DNA from 2 places in the Nocardia sp. NPDC047654 genome. Region 1 is predicted to be linked to the other one. Evidence: predicted binding sites of a transcription regulator. Region 1 holds the regulator's gene; the other holds the start of a gene.

The links. Region 1 encodes HspR, which represses chaperone genes until heat shock. Its sites were predicted from a motif close to ANNTGAGTNNNNNNNACTCANNT; they were not measured.
Region 2: lon (endopeptidase La) is a predicted target of HspR. The motif match lies at 4,997-5,019, and genes of this name have one in related genera.

The regions. Positions count from the first base shown of each region.
Region 1 is NZ_JBIDDF010000002.1:723,495-730,508, forward strand. Features, by position in the region: gene grpE (nucleotide exchange factor GrpE) at 1-137, shown strand, start outside; gene dnaJ (molecular chaperone DnaJ) at 159-1,322, shown strand; gene ACGF7Y_RS11700 (heat shock protein transcriptional repressor HspR) at 1,322-1,738, shown strand; gene ACGF7Y_RS11705 (globin domain-containing protein) at 2,272-3,441, shown strand; gene ACGF7Y_RS11710 (FAD-binding oxidoreductase) at 3,665-4,426, opposite strand; gene ACGF7Y_RS11715 (FAD-binding oxidoreductase) at 4,456-5,613, opposite strand; gene ACGF7Y_RS11720 (LLM class flavin-dependent oxidoreductase) at 5,912-6,784, opposite strand; gene ACGF7Y_RS11725 (NADP-dependent oxidoreductase) at 6,848-7,014, opposite strand, start outside.
Region 2 is NZ_JBIDDF010000002.1:412,948-419,961, forward strand. Features, by position in the region: gene ACGF7Y_RS10295 (SRPBCC family protein) at 1-188, opposite strand, end outside; gene lhgO (L-2-hydroxyglutarate oxidase) at 327-1,511, opposite strand; gene ACGF7Y_RS10305 (hypothetical protein) at 1,534-2,220, opposite strand; gene ACGF7Y_RS10310 (TIGR03084 family metal-binding protein) at 2,584-3,375, opposite strand; gene ACGF7Y_RS10315 (hypothetical protein) at 3,488-4,843, opposite strand; gene lon (endopeptidase La) at 5,098-7,014, shown strand, end outside.

The DNA.
Region 1 (7,014 bases):
AAGGCTATCGCTTCGGCGATAGGGTGCTTCGGCACGCGCTCGTCGGGGTAACCGACGGCGTGGCCGATCTGGCGGAAAACACCGAACAGCCGACCGAAGAGGCATCGGATGATGATGCCGGCGCGAACGATCAATGATGCGAGAGGAGGAGATGCTCGGTGAGCCAACGGGAGTGGATCGAAAAGGACTTCTACAAGGAGCTGGGTGTTTCCTCCAGCGCCTCGCAGGACGAGATCAAGAAGGCCTATCGCAAGCTCGCGCGTGACTTGCATCCGGACGCCAACCCCGGTGACAACAAAGCCGAGGAGCGGTTCAAGGCCGTCAGCGAGGCGCACGCGGTGCTGTCGGATCCGGCCAAGCGCAAGGAGTACGACGACACTCGTAAGCTCTTCGCGGGTGGCGGCTACGGTCGCGGTGGGTTCGGATCCGCTGCGGGGGGCGGCTTCTCGCAGGAGTTCAACATCGGGGACATCTTCGGCGGCGGCGGCGCCGGCGACGGTGGCCTCGGTGATCTGCTCGGCGGTCTGTTCAACCGAGGCGGCGGCACGCGGACGTCATCGAGTCGCCCCCGGCGCGGCTCCGACGTGGAGACCGAGACGACGCTCGGTTTCCGGGAGGCGGCCCAGGGTGTCACGGTTCCACTGCGGATGACCAGCCCGTCGCCGTGCACCACGTGTCACGGCAGCGGCGCGAAACCGGGCACCAGCCCGCGGGTCTGCCCGATCTGCAACGGGACCGGCGTCGTCAGCCGCAACCAGGGCGCGTTCGGCTTCAGCGAGCCGTGCGACGAGTGCCGGGGCAGCGGATCGATCATCGACGATCCGTGCGTCGACTGCCACGGCAGCGGCATCCAGAACCGCACGCGCACGATCACGGTGCGGATTCCTCCTGGAGTCGGTGACGGGCAACGGATCCGGCTGGCCGGTCAAGGCGAGGCGGGACTGCGCGGGGCGCCCTCGGGCGACCTCTATGTCACCGTCCACGTCAGCCAGGACAAGGTCTTCGGCCGCAACGGCGACGACCTGACCCTGGTGCTTCCGGTCAGTTACAGTGAATTGGTGCTCGGCACCACGGTTTCGGTGCCCACCCTGGACGGCCGGGTCGGTGTCAAGGTGCCTCCGGGTACCGCCGACGGCCGCACCCTGCGGGTACGCGGCCGCGGTGTGCCCAAGCGCGGCGGTGGCGCGGGTGACCTGCTGGTGACGGTGAAGGTCGCGGTCCCGCAGAAGCTGGACCGCGAGGCCGTCGAGGCGCTCGAGCGCTACCAGGAGGCGGAGCGGGCCGGTGGCTTCGATCCACGTGCGGGATGGGCAGGTGCGTGATGTCCTCGGAACCGAAGAACGCGTCCGGCGGGTCGCGGGCCGAGTTCTTCATGATCTCGGTGGCGGCCCAGCTGGCCGGCATGCACGCGCAGACACTGCGCACGTATGACCGTCTGGGACTGGTCACGCCGCAACGTACTTCGGGCGGCGGTCGGCGCTACTCGGCCCGGGACGTGGAGCTGCTGCGCGAGGTGCAGCGGTTGTCCCAGGACGAGGGCGTCAACCTCGCGGGCATCAAGCGCATCATCGAGCTGACCAATCAGGTGGAGGAGCTGCGGCAGCAGGTCGCGGAACTGTCGGCCGAGCTGGAGCGAACCCGGGCCGGATACCGTCCCGACCTCGCCCCGCAACGCAGTACCGCGCTGGTCGTCTGGCAGCCACGGCACCGTCGCGAGGACGGTCAGCGCAGACGATAACCGGCACGACGACGGCCCCGGCCTCGATCGCACATCGCGATCCGAGTCCGGGGCCGTCGTCGTTTCACCGCCGCTGCCGCCGATAATTTGCTGAGGGTAAACCAGAACATGTTCGACGGAAGTCGTGCGGCGGAGTTCATTTCGATGTCGAATCAACTGTGGGTTCCTACCATAGATATGTTTACGGAAACGGTGGCGTTTGCCCGGTTCGGTCCCCGTCCGATGGTCTTCATGTTGCCCCGATGTCGCTAGAACAGACCAATCGGGACGAAATCGACCAAGTGCCACTTACCTTTTCAGTGTGCATATGACTGATTTCTCGTCAGATCTACGGTCTTGCAGTCGGTTTCTGTGGCGTGTCTCGCTGAATATCCTCGTTTCGACGAAATTACACGCGTGATGTTCCTTCGAAAGATTCCGTTGCTGGCAAACCTCGCCTACACTCCTTTCCGTCGGCTGCTGTCGAGTGGCCCCGCAGCACCTCACTCGCCGGCAAGGTTCGTGAACGAGTGCGAAATGGGGTTGTGACATCAATGGATTCACGCGCTGTCGCTTTGATCAGAACAACTTTCAAGGCGGTTGCTGCGGAGGATGGGGGGCCGGAGAAACTGGCGAGATCGTTCTACGCGATCTTGTTCACCGACTACCCGCACGTCCGCGATTTCTTTCCCGCCGCGATGGACTCCCAGCGCGATCGCCTGGTCAAGGCGATCTCCTACGCGCTGGACCGGTTGGAAGAGCCCGACAAGCTACTGCCCTTCCTGGCCCAACTCGGTAGGGATCACCGCAAATACGGCGTGCAGCCCGCGCACTACGCCGCCGTGTCCACCGCGCTGAAGACCGCCGTCAAGGTGTTCGCGGGGACCGAGATGTGGACCGACGAGGTCGACCGGGCCTGGGACGAGGGCCTGAAGATCATCGCCGACACCATGATCGGCGCGGCGGAGAAGGAGACCACGCCGTCGGCGTGGACCGGCACGGTGATCGAGCGCCGCGAGGTGCTGCGCAACCTCGTCGTCGTCCGGCTGCAACTGGACCAGCCGATGCGCTACGCCGCGGGTCAGTACCTGAGCGTGCAGATCCCCTCGCGGCCGCGCATGTGGCGCTATCTCTCGCCCGCCGTGCCCGCGAACACCAACGGCGAGATCGAGTTCCACGTCCGCAGTGTGCTGGGCGGCTGGGTCAGCTCGGCCATCGTCGGCCAGACTGTCGTCGGCGACCAGTGGCTGCTGGGCTCACCGCTCGGCGGCCTCGGCGTTCCGCGCAACGCCAAACGCAAGATGCTGATGGTCGGCTGCGGCACCGGAATCGCGCCGCTGCGCGCCCAGCTGATGTCGATGGCGATGCGGCGGACCAATCCGAAGGTGCATCTGTTCGTCGGCGGGCACCACCCGTGCGACCTCTACGACCTGGAGACGTTGAGCAAGCTGGCGATGGCCAACCGCTGGCTCACCGTCACGCCGGTGAGCGAACACGACGAAAACCCGTGGTGGTACGCGGAACCCGACGAGCCGCGCACCACATGGCCCGGCCTGGAACCCCGCGTGACCGGCCAGATCGGCAAGGTCGTCGCGAGCTTCGGCGCCTGGTCCGACCGCGATGTTCAGATCGTCGGTTCACCGTCGATGGTGCAGACCACCAAGTTCCGCCTCATGGCAGCGGGAACCCTGGCGAAAAACATCCGCCACGACCCGCTGTACTGAATTGGTTTTCCAGCACTGAATTGATTTTCCAGCGCCTGCGGCGCTGGGCGTTCGCGGCCCCTTCATGGCTCGCGTCCGAGCGACCGCCGCTTGCTCCTTCGTCGCGGACGCGGCGGCCACTCGGACGCGAGCCGGGCCGCGAACGGCGCATGCTCGGTCTCGCTTCGCTCGAAACCCGGGGTTGAGCTGGTGTGGTTGCGTCAGAGGGCGGTAAAGGTCAGAGTCAGAGCCCCTCGAATTGGATGCGCTCCGGGGGTGTTCCGGTTTCCAGGAGGCGGTCGACCGTGGTCTGGACCATGGCGGGGGAGCCGCAGACCAGCACTTGGTGCTCGCGGAAGGCGCCGTGGGAGCCGAGAACTTCGGCGAGCGTGCCGTAGAGCAGGTCGTCGGGTGAGAAGCCGATGTCGACACGGGACTGCTCGTACCACTCGTCGACCCAGTGCGGGTCCTCCAGGCTTTCCACCACGGGGATGACGGTGAGCCAGGGCAATTCGGCGGCCAGCAGGAAGAGCATGTCCGAGGCGTACAGGTCGCGGGGGGAGCGCCCGCCGACGAAGAGGTAGGTCGGCGGCGGGGAAGGCTTGCGGGCCAGTTCCAGGATCTGGGCGCGCATCGGCGCCAATCCCGTGCCGCCTGCGATCATGACCACCTCGTCGCCGTCCGGGTCGACCCAGAACCCGCCTGCCGGAGCGCCGATTCGCCACTCGTCGCCCGGCTGCGTGTCGGCGACGATGGCGGCGCTGCACCAGCCGCCCGGCACCGTGCGCACGTGGAACTCCAGCTTGCCGTCCAGGGAGGGCGGCAGCGCGGGGGAGAACCTGCGGCGCACGCCGGGGTGCTGCGGAACTCGCACCTCGACCGATTGCCCGGCGGCGAACGGCACGAACTCGCCGATCAGGCGGATCACCGCGAGATCGTGCCGGAGCCGATGATGGCCGACCACGGTCGAGGTCCACTCCGGCGCTTCATGACCGTTACCGAGCATGCTCGGATCCCCCAACGGGGCCTCCTTCGTTACACAGGGTCGCAGCTGATGTTCTGCTCCGGCGTGCCGACCGCGATGAGCGCGCGCTGGGTATCCGCGATCATCCGGGCCGATCCGGCGATCTGGATCTGGCGGTCCGCCCACGCGCCGAAGCTCGCGACGACGGCGCCTAGATTACCGATCAGGCGCCGGTGCATGCCGTACGGTGCGTCCTGCGGCGGATGCGGATACCACCACGGATTGCTCTTCTGCTCACACACCGGCACGATGGTCAGCCACGGGTTGCTCTGCGAGAGCTGCCACATGTTCTCCACGTCGTACAGATCGCAGGGATAGCGGCCCCCGATGAAGAAGTGCACGCGCGGATTGATGCCGCGCTGGCCCATCTCGATCAGCTGGGCGCGCAGCGGCGCGATGCCGGTGCCCGCGCCGATCATGAGCACGTCGCGGCCGCTGTCCCGGTCGACGTGCAATCCGCCGAGCGGGCCCGCGATCCGCCAGCGGTCGCCGACCCTGGTCTCGTTGACGATCGCGGGGCTCACCCAGCCGCCGCGGATCTTGCGCACGTGGAACTCGATCTCGCCGTACGGGTTGGACGGGATAGCCGGGGAGAAATAGCGCCACATCTTGGGCCGCTGCGGGATCGTGACCGGCACGTACTGTCCGGCCTGGTAGGGCACCGGCCCGTCGGATTGCAGCCGCACGATGGCCAGGTCCTCCAGCACGCGGCGATGGCCGACCACGGTCGCCTCCCACACCGGCTGCGACTTGTCGGAGTTGGCGCCGATGGCCATGGACGCGGAGATCAGGATGGTGATGTCGCGCCAGCCCTCTTCCAGGCTCCGGTTCCAGGCCGCGCCGTTGTAGGCACGGAACGCCGCGAGCAGCGCGCGGCCCGCCACGTCGTAGTGCGCGGCCTCGACGCCGTACTTGCGATGGTCGCGGGCGAGTTGCTCCAGGAATTTCTGTGCTCGGTCCCAGTCCTCCAGGTGATCGAGCACGTACTGGATGGCCGTGGCGATGCGCTTGGCCTGCATCTCCATGGCGGGCGGGAACAATTCGCGCAGCCGGGGATTCTCGGCGAACAAATGTCCGTAGAACGCACTGACCAACCGCTCGGGTCCATTCGGTGACTCGATCACCGAACGAAAATTGGCGCGGACCAGCGCAGCCGAACGCGCATCCACGACGTGGAGCTTCCTTTCCCTCAGTTCTGCCCGGGGACATACCCGTTACCGGCGGTCTCCCGCCGACAAGTATCCCCGAAAATGCCGTGGTCGTGTGGGTATAGGCATACCTTCGCCTCCGCTCCGGCCGGGCACGGGCTGGAGACGAACTACCTCCGGCCGCGACCGTCGGTGCCGTAAGACCCGGCCAAACGGTAATCGGTGGGCAAACGGTAGATGTTGCTGACCCTTCGGTAACCGGAGCCACGGACGGACGGCGCCGCGGCTTCGCGGCCCGTCCCCGCCGAGCAGACGCCGGTCACGACCCGGCGCCGGCCCGAACCGCGGGCACGACCTGCTCGGTATAACGACGGATCTGCTCGACCGGTTCCCCCTCGGTTGGCCAGAAGACGAATCCGTCGATCCGCTGGTCACGGTGCAGAACCAGGAGATCGTCGACCCATCGCGCGGCAGGACCCTCCAGGAAGCCGCGGTCGGTTCCGTCCGCGGTGATGGTCCCGGACACGTTCAACACCCGCCGCACCGCCAGTGGGTCCCGGTCCGCCGCGGCGGCGGCGTCATCGATCCGCCTGCCCGCGTCGGCGAGGAATTCCGGCGGCGCCCACGCGGCCGACGGCACCCAGCCGTCGGCGGCGCGTCCGGTGAGCTCGAGCATGCGCGGGCCCCGCGCGCCGACCCAGATGCCGGGATCGTGCCGCGGACGGGGACCGGGATGCGCGCCCGCGAGGGAGTAGAAGGATCCGGGCACCCGGACCGATCGCGCGTCGCTCCACAGGGCGCGGATGACCGCGATCGCCTCGCCGAGGGCGCGCACCGCTTCGCCACCGGTTCTGCGCGGTCCGCCCATCCCGGCCACAGCGTCCCAGAACGCGCCCGCGCCGAGGCCGAGCTGGATCCGGCCGTCGCTGATGATGTCGAGCGAGGCCACCGATTTCGCGAGCAGCGCGGGGTGGCGCAGCGGCAGGTTCGCCACGTCCGGGAAGAAGGTGATCCGCTCGGTCCGCGCGACCAGAGCGGTGATCAGGGTCCAGGTGTCCAGGAAACGGCGCTGGTAGGGGTGGTCCTGGATGCCGATCAGGTCGAGCCCGGATACGTCGGCGTACACACTCAGCTCGGCGAGCCTGCGGAAGTCCTCGGCGTCCGGGATCAGGAACAGGCCGAATTGGGGCACTCGGGTGATCAGCGCACACCTCCGGGGGTCTCGCGAAAGGCCGGTCCAGCGGGCCGGTACGGCTCAGATGGCCAGCACGGTCTTGCCGCGTGCGCCGGGCGCTCCGATGACCGCGGGTCCCTCCGCGAGCGGGACGGTGGCGTCGATCGGCACGACCACGTCACCCGCGGCGACGCGCTGGATCAGCCTGGCCAGCTCCGGCGCTTTGCCCTGGGATTCGATATTGCCGC
Region 2 (7,014 bases), 310 kb from region 1:
GTCGGTTGCCAGATCGCGAAGCGGGTGGTGGTGGCGAAGACCGCGCCGAGTCCGCGGTCCTGGTCGCCGGTCGGTACGAAGTCCGCGATGCCGAACATCCAATCCGGTACGAACAGATGGTTGTCCGTATAGCTGAAAGCGACCTCGACGGGCGCTCCGACGTCACTCGCGTACTTGATGTGGCCCATAGGCCCTCCCTGTCCCACGACTGGCGTTAAAAGTACTACAGCACTCCTCTTTATTCGAGGGCTCTGCGGTATTTCGTCAGCTATTTCGCCAGGTTGCGACCGAATGGTTGCTTGGGAGGAAGGCCGTTCACGGCGTCCTCAGAGCTGGTCGACGAGGTGCTCCGCGATCGGCATGGCCGAGGTCGCCGCAGGTGAGGGGGCGTTGAGCAGATGAACCGAGCGCTCGGTGCGCTCGATCATGAAGTCGTGCACCAGTGTTCCGTCCCGCAGCACCGCCTGGGCGCGAATACCCGCCTCGCGGGGCCGCAGATCGGCGAGCGTCAGCTCCGGACAGTAGCGGCGGCACTGCTCGAGGTATCCGCGCTTGAACAGCGAGTTGCGCAGTTCCCGCAGACCGGTGCGCACATTCGCCTTGGCGACGCGATGGAATCCGGCGAATCCGAGGACTTCCCGCGTGTCCCGCAGGTCGACACTGCCTTTGCGGTAGCCCTCCCTCGACAGTCCGAGCACGGCGTTCGGCCCCACGGTCAGCGCTCCGTCGATCGTCGGGCTCAAATGCACGCCGAGGAACGGCAATCCGGGATCCGGTATCGGATAGATCAATGTGCTGACCAGACCGTTTCGCTCCTGCGGCAGCTGGTAGTACTCGCCGCGGAAGGGAACGATGCGAAAGTCGGTGCGCAGCCCGGCCGCCCGCGCCATCCGGTCGGCTTGCAGGCCCGCGCAGACCACCGCGCGGCGAGCCGTCCACGAGCCGGCCGGTCCCGCGGCGGTCACGGCATCCGAAGTCTCGGTGAGCGTGGCGACCTCGGCGCCCAGCACGAATTCACCACCCGCGCCGCGGACTTCCTCGGCGAGCGCTTCGGTCACCCGGGTGAAGTCGACGATGCCGGTGTCCGGGACGAAGAGGGCCCCCACGCCGGTGACGCGCGGTTCCCGCCGCCTGAGCTCCGCGGCGTCGATCAGTTCGACGGCCACGCCGTTGGTGATCGAGCGTTCGTGCAGCGCGAGCATGCGTTCGTATTCGGCGTCGTCCGTAGCGACCAGTAGCTTTCCGCAGACGCGGTACGGAATGTCGTGGGCGGCAGCGAATTCCTTGGTCCAGCGAGCGCCCCGGCGGCACAGCGTGGCCTTCAGGCTGCCGGGCGGATAGTAGATGCCGGAGTGGATGACTCCGCTGTTGTGGCCGGTCTGATGGGCGGCCAGCCGCCGGGCTTTCTCCAGCAGCACCAGGCTCGCACCGGGATTGCGCGCCAGGATCCGGTGCGCGGTCGCGACGCCGACGATGCCGCCGCCGATGACGCAGAAGTCGTAGGCGCTCATGCCGAGCAGGGTAAGCGGTAGCTCACACGGCGGTGGAATCCGCTCCGCCGTGCGCGGGGGCGGGCGCGCGTTCGGTGGTCCGCTGTTCGAGGTCACGGCTGGGTGCGGGTGTGGCGTGCCGGTTCAAGCGCAGGTCGTGCTCGCCCAGCCGCGGATCGGAGAACGCCATCCGCACTTCACCGCTGTGGGTATCGAGGTCGGTGCGCATCGTGGTCACGGCCGGCATCTCCGACGTGGGGCCGGAGGAGCGGAGGTAGCCCGGCAGCATGATCAAAGCGTTGGTGTCCACGGTGACCGAGACGGTGTCGTCCTCGACCTGTGCGACCTGCGCGCCGACATAGGCGTCGCCGACTCGCACCTTTCCGCCGACAGGTGTGGGAGCGGGTGGTGTGGCAGGCGAATCTACATGCGGCGCGGTGGTTTCCGGCTTGGCGGTTTCCGGCTCGGCGGCACGCGGAACCGAAGCAGCCGCGGGCAGGACGAAACTGGTGCCGGTCAGTACCGGATAGGGGGTGTACCGGCGGCCATGGTCGGGCTCGTCCGGGGCGGGCGGAGTGACCGGCGCGGCGATCCGAGTCGCCGGGCGCTGCATATCGGCGATCTGCTGTACGACATACGCGCCCGCCACGACGGTCAGGCTCAAGCTGGCGGCACCGGCGAGCACGATGGCGGCATGCCGCGCGACCTGGGCAGGTCGATGTGCTGTCACGATGCGTTCCTTTCGCTGCGACGCTGCTCCCCACAGCGACCAGCACCGTGGGAAGCTGTACGCCCGTCCAGATTACCTGGGGGGTCGGGCAGGGTGTCGCATCGAAGAGAGCAGGATCACAGCCGGCGCGGGGAAAGACGGCGTGGTCGCGATGGGATTACCAGGCGTCACCGCGCCGAAAATGGCGTCGATGTTTCCGTGAACGCACCGACGGGTAAATAGTCGGGTAGCTGGCGAGCGCCATTCTCGACTGCCACTCGAGACACCCGGCCAACGGCGTCCGGCCGTCGACATGAACACGGCGCACCCAAGTGTGGCGCTCGCCCGCTCCGAAGCGTCGTCGACGGGCCGGGTGCAGGCGGGTCAGGCGAACTGGCCCGCTGCCCTTCCCGCACCCGTCGGGCCAGCGAAAGCCTGTGCGAGAGTGAGCCATTCCGCGGCGTCGTCGCCGTGCGTCACGAGCGCCAGATCGTCGGGATGGCGGCGTTGGGTCACCAGCATGCAGAAATCGAGCGCCGGTCCGGTCACGCGCTGTTCGGCGTCCTCGGGCCCCCACCTCCAGATCGTGCGATCCGGCGCGGTCAATGCGACCCGGAATTCCGCTGCGGGCGGCGTCTTTCCGTGCACGGTGTAGGCGAAGTTCCTGGTGCGCACGCCGATATGGGCCACGGTGCGCAGCCGCGCCGTCGGCGTGCGGTGTACGCCGAGGGCATCGGCCACATCCTGCCCGTGCGCCCAGGTCTCCATGATGCGGGCGCTGATCATCGACGCGGCGCTCATCGGCGGACCGAACCACGGCAACTTGACGCCCGCGGGCGCGGCGCGCAGCGCGGCGATGAGCGAGGCGCGTCCACGCCGCCATCGATCCAGCAGATCGGCGGGCGGTTCGGTCGCGGCTTTCTCGGCGGCCTCGTCGACGAACGTGAGCGCACGGGGCCCCGCTTCGGTCAGCAACTCCCCGAAGCGCGCGGCATCCGCGGTGGCGATCGTCGCGATCTCGTCGGTCCAGGCCAGATGGCCGATCTGATGGGCGATGGTCCAACCGGGCGCGGGTGTGGCGCGCGCCCACTCCTCGGGCGCCAATGGGCCGACGAGTCGTTCGAGGTCCGCGCATTCGTCGGCGAAGTCGCCGAGCAACGCCGCTAGGTCAGCCATCAGTTCCCCTGCCGCTACCGGGCGCACCGCCTCGTGCGCCGCCGGGTCCAGCATCGCAGCGAGACTAAAAAAAGGCAAGCATGCTTGTTTTATATTGGTCGGCGCGGGCCCGCTACCAGCCGAAAATCAGCAGGTGGGCGGCTCCCACCACGAGCCCGAGGACCGCGCCGTGCAGATACAACAGCCACGCGTCCTGTTCCACGGACGCGTAGAACATCTCCATGAACTCCCCCGGCGTGAGCCGCCGCAACTTGCGCGCCGCGAATTCATCGATGGTCTTGGCCTGCTCCCGGTTGAACTCCTCGTCCTCGACCAGGGTCGGGGCCAAGCCGACCGCCGCGCCCGCCGCGCCCACCGTGAGGTTGTCGAACTGCCGGCGTCCCAGGGCGGCCCGCACGAGGGTGGTGGTCGGGCCGAGCTGACGATTGATCTCGTCGGCGATCAAGCGCTCCAGCAGCTGCCTGGTCTTGTCCCCGTTCGGGCCCTCCAGCAGTTCCTTGGACAAGTTGGGCAACGTCAGCACCTGGTAGGCCAGGATGTGCGCCAGATCGGTGGCCGCCTGCGGCTGCCGTTTCGCCAGCAGCGCTTGCTTCCACAGGTACTTGTACCTCGGTTGCGGGTCGCCCGGCTCGAAGACCATCTTCACCGCGATGACGTTCACGATCACACCGATCGCCGCCGAGGCGAGCAGTACGATCACCCAGCCCGGCACCCAGCCCAGCACCGGGATGTCCTGGTGCACATGCATGTACAGCGCCAGCAGCACGCCGAAGGGCGCGCCGAGCAAGCCGACACGGACCATGAACCGCAGCTCGGGCGCCGCGATGGTGGTGGTGAGGTCCTTCAGGATGGTCGGGTTGTCCTCCAGGTAACGGATCACGAAGCCCTTGATGCCGATCAGCTGGTCGACGTTGTCGCCGAGCGAGGCGAACGCGCGACGTGACAGGGCGGGCAGTTCGCGATCCACCCGCTGGTAGATCAGCTGCTTGGCGGCGCGCGGCACGGTGCGCCACAGGTCCGGGTTGTCCCGGTACATCAGCTCGTCCACCAGCGGTCGCACCTGCTCCCGCGCCAGCACCGCGATGTAGTCGGCGATACCGTCGAGATCGAGTTCGTGGATGAAGTCCTTCGGACTGCCGATCCGCATCAGCGCCTTGTCCACACAGATGCTGGCCATCTTCTCCGCGCGTGCCGGGATGAAGCCTTGGAAGCCGAGGCGGCGGCCGTCGCCGGAAAAGGTCGGCAGCACCTGGACCCGCCGCGGGAAGTATGGGTAGAGCACGTGCAGGCCGGGAATTCGAACGCCGCGAAACCGGATCGGCCAGAACAGCATCAGCACGCCGGTCCAGTTGGTCAGCCAGCCCGCCAGCGCGCTGAAGATCGGAAACGTGATCAGGTCGACCACGAACTTCGACTGCCCGGTCAAGCTCTCCCAGTCGATGAACACGCCAGCGGCGAGCGACGACATCGATGGGACTCCCTAAGCCGATCCGGCGGTACCGCCGGTATGAGATACCAAGGTCCCCACGTTCTCATTGCCTTGGAGGGGGTGTCAACGCGAAGCGGGACTTCGCCGTCAGCGAACGGACCGGTCGGGGCGGAACAAACCCGGACACCCCGGGGTTGAGTAGGCATCGCTCAACTTTTGGAAGGGTCGAAGACGTGACTACACCACAGAACCTGCCGGTGCTGTTCCTGACCGATCCGATCGTGCTGCCGGGCATGGTCGTGCCCATCGAACTGGACGAATCGGCGCAGGCCGCGATCGATGCCGCACGGGCCGCCAAGACCGAAGCCGTGCTGCTCGCGCCGCGGTTGAACGAGGGCTACGCCACCTACGGTGTGGTCGCCACCATCGAACAGGTCGGCCGTATGCGCGGCGGAGCCCCGGCGGCCGTCCTCAAGGCCGAACGGCGCGCCAAGATCGGGCACGGGGTCACCGGCCCGGGCGCCGCGTTGTGGGTCGAGGCCGAGCCGGTCGAGACGTCCACCCCCGACGGCCGCGCCGAGGAACTGGCCGCGGAGTACAAGAAGCTGGTCGTCTCGGTGCTGCAACGCCGCGAGGCCTGGCAGATCATCGACGCGGTCAATCAGCTGACCGACCCGTCGGCCATCGCCGACACCGCGGGCTACGCCCCGTACCTGACCGCCGAGCAGAAGCGGGAACTGCTCGAGACCCCCGACGTGGTGGAACGGCTCACCACACTGATCGAGTGGACCAAAGCGCACATCGCCGAGGCCGAGATCAGCGAGAAGATCAGCGAAGACGTTCGCGAGGGGATGGAGAAGAGCCAGCGCGAATTCCTACTGCGCCAGCAACTCAACGCCATCCGCAAGGAACTCGGCGAGGACGAGCCGGACGGCGCGGACGACTACCGCACCCGCGTCGAGCAGACCGATCTGCCCGGCAGCGTCCGCGAGGCGGCGCTGCGCGAAGTCGGCAGACTGGAGCGCGCCAGCGATCAGAGCCCGGAATCGGGCTGGATCCGGACCTGGCTGGACACCGTGCTGGAGCTGCCGTGGACGGTGAAGACCACCGACAGCACCGACGTCTCGGCCGCCCGCGCGGTCCTGGACGCCGACCACCACGGCTTGGACGAGGTCAAGGACCGCATGGTCGAGTACCTGGCCGTCCGCGCTCGCCGCGCCGCCCGCGGCCTGGAGGTCGTCGGCGGACGCGGGTCCGGCGCGGTGCTGGTGCTGGTCGGTCCGCCCGGCGTCGGCAAAACCTCGCTGGGTGAGTCCGTCGCGCGCGCCCTCGGCCGAAAGTTCGTCCGCGTGGCCCTGGGCGGCGTGCGCGACGAAGCCGAGATCCGTGGGCACCGCCGTACCTACGTCGGCGCGCTGCCCGGCCGCATCGTCCGCGCCATGAAGGAAGCCGGATCGATGAACCCGGTCGTCCTGTTGGACGAGATCGACAAGGTCGGCTCGGACTTCCGCGGCGACCCGGCGGCCGCCCTGCTCGAGGTGCTGGACCCGGCGCAGAACCACACCTTCCGCGACCACTACCTGGATCTGGACCTCGACCTATCCGACGTGCTGTTCATCGCGACCGCGAACGTGATGGAGACAATCCCCGGCCCGCTGCTGGACCGGATGGAACTGATCACCGTCGACGGCTACACCGAGGACGACAAGGTGGCCATCGCGCGCGACTTCCTGGTGCCGCGGCAACTGGAGCGCAACGCGCTGACCGCCGAGGAGGTGACGATCAGCGAGGAGGCGCTGCGCGAGATCGCCGCCAACTACACCAGGGAGGCGGGCGTTCGGCAGATGGAACGACTGATCGCCAAGGCGCTGCGCAAGGCGGCCACCCGGTTGTCCGAGCGCGTAGCCGTCCCCGCGGCGGCGGGGTACGACCCGGACCTGGGCTACGAGGTGGATACCGACACCTTGACGATCGGTCTTGCCGACTTGAAGGACTACCTGGGTCGCCCGCGCTTCACCCCCGATTCGGTCGAACGCACGGCCGTCCCCGGCGTGGCCACCGGTCTCGCCGTGACCGGCGCAGGCGGCGACGTCCTCTACATCGAGGCGAACGCCGCCGAGGGTGAGCGCTCGCTGACCCTCACCGGCCAGCTCGGTGACGTCATGAAGGAGTCCGCGCAGATCGCGCTGACCTACGTGCGCTCGCACCTG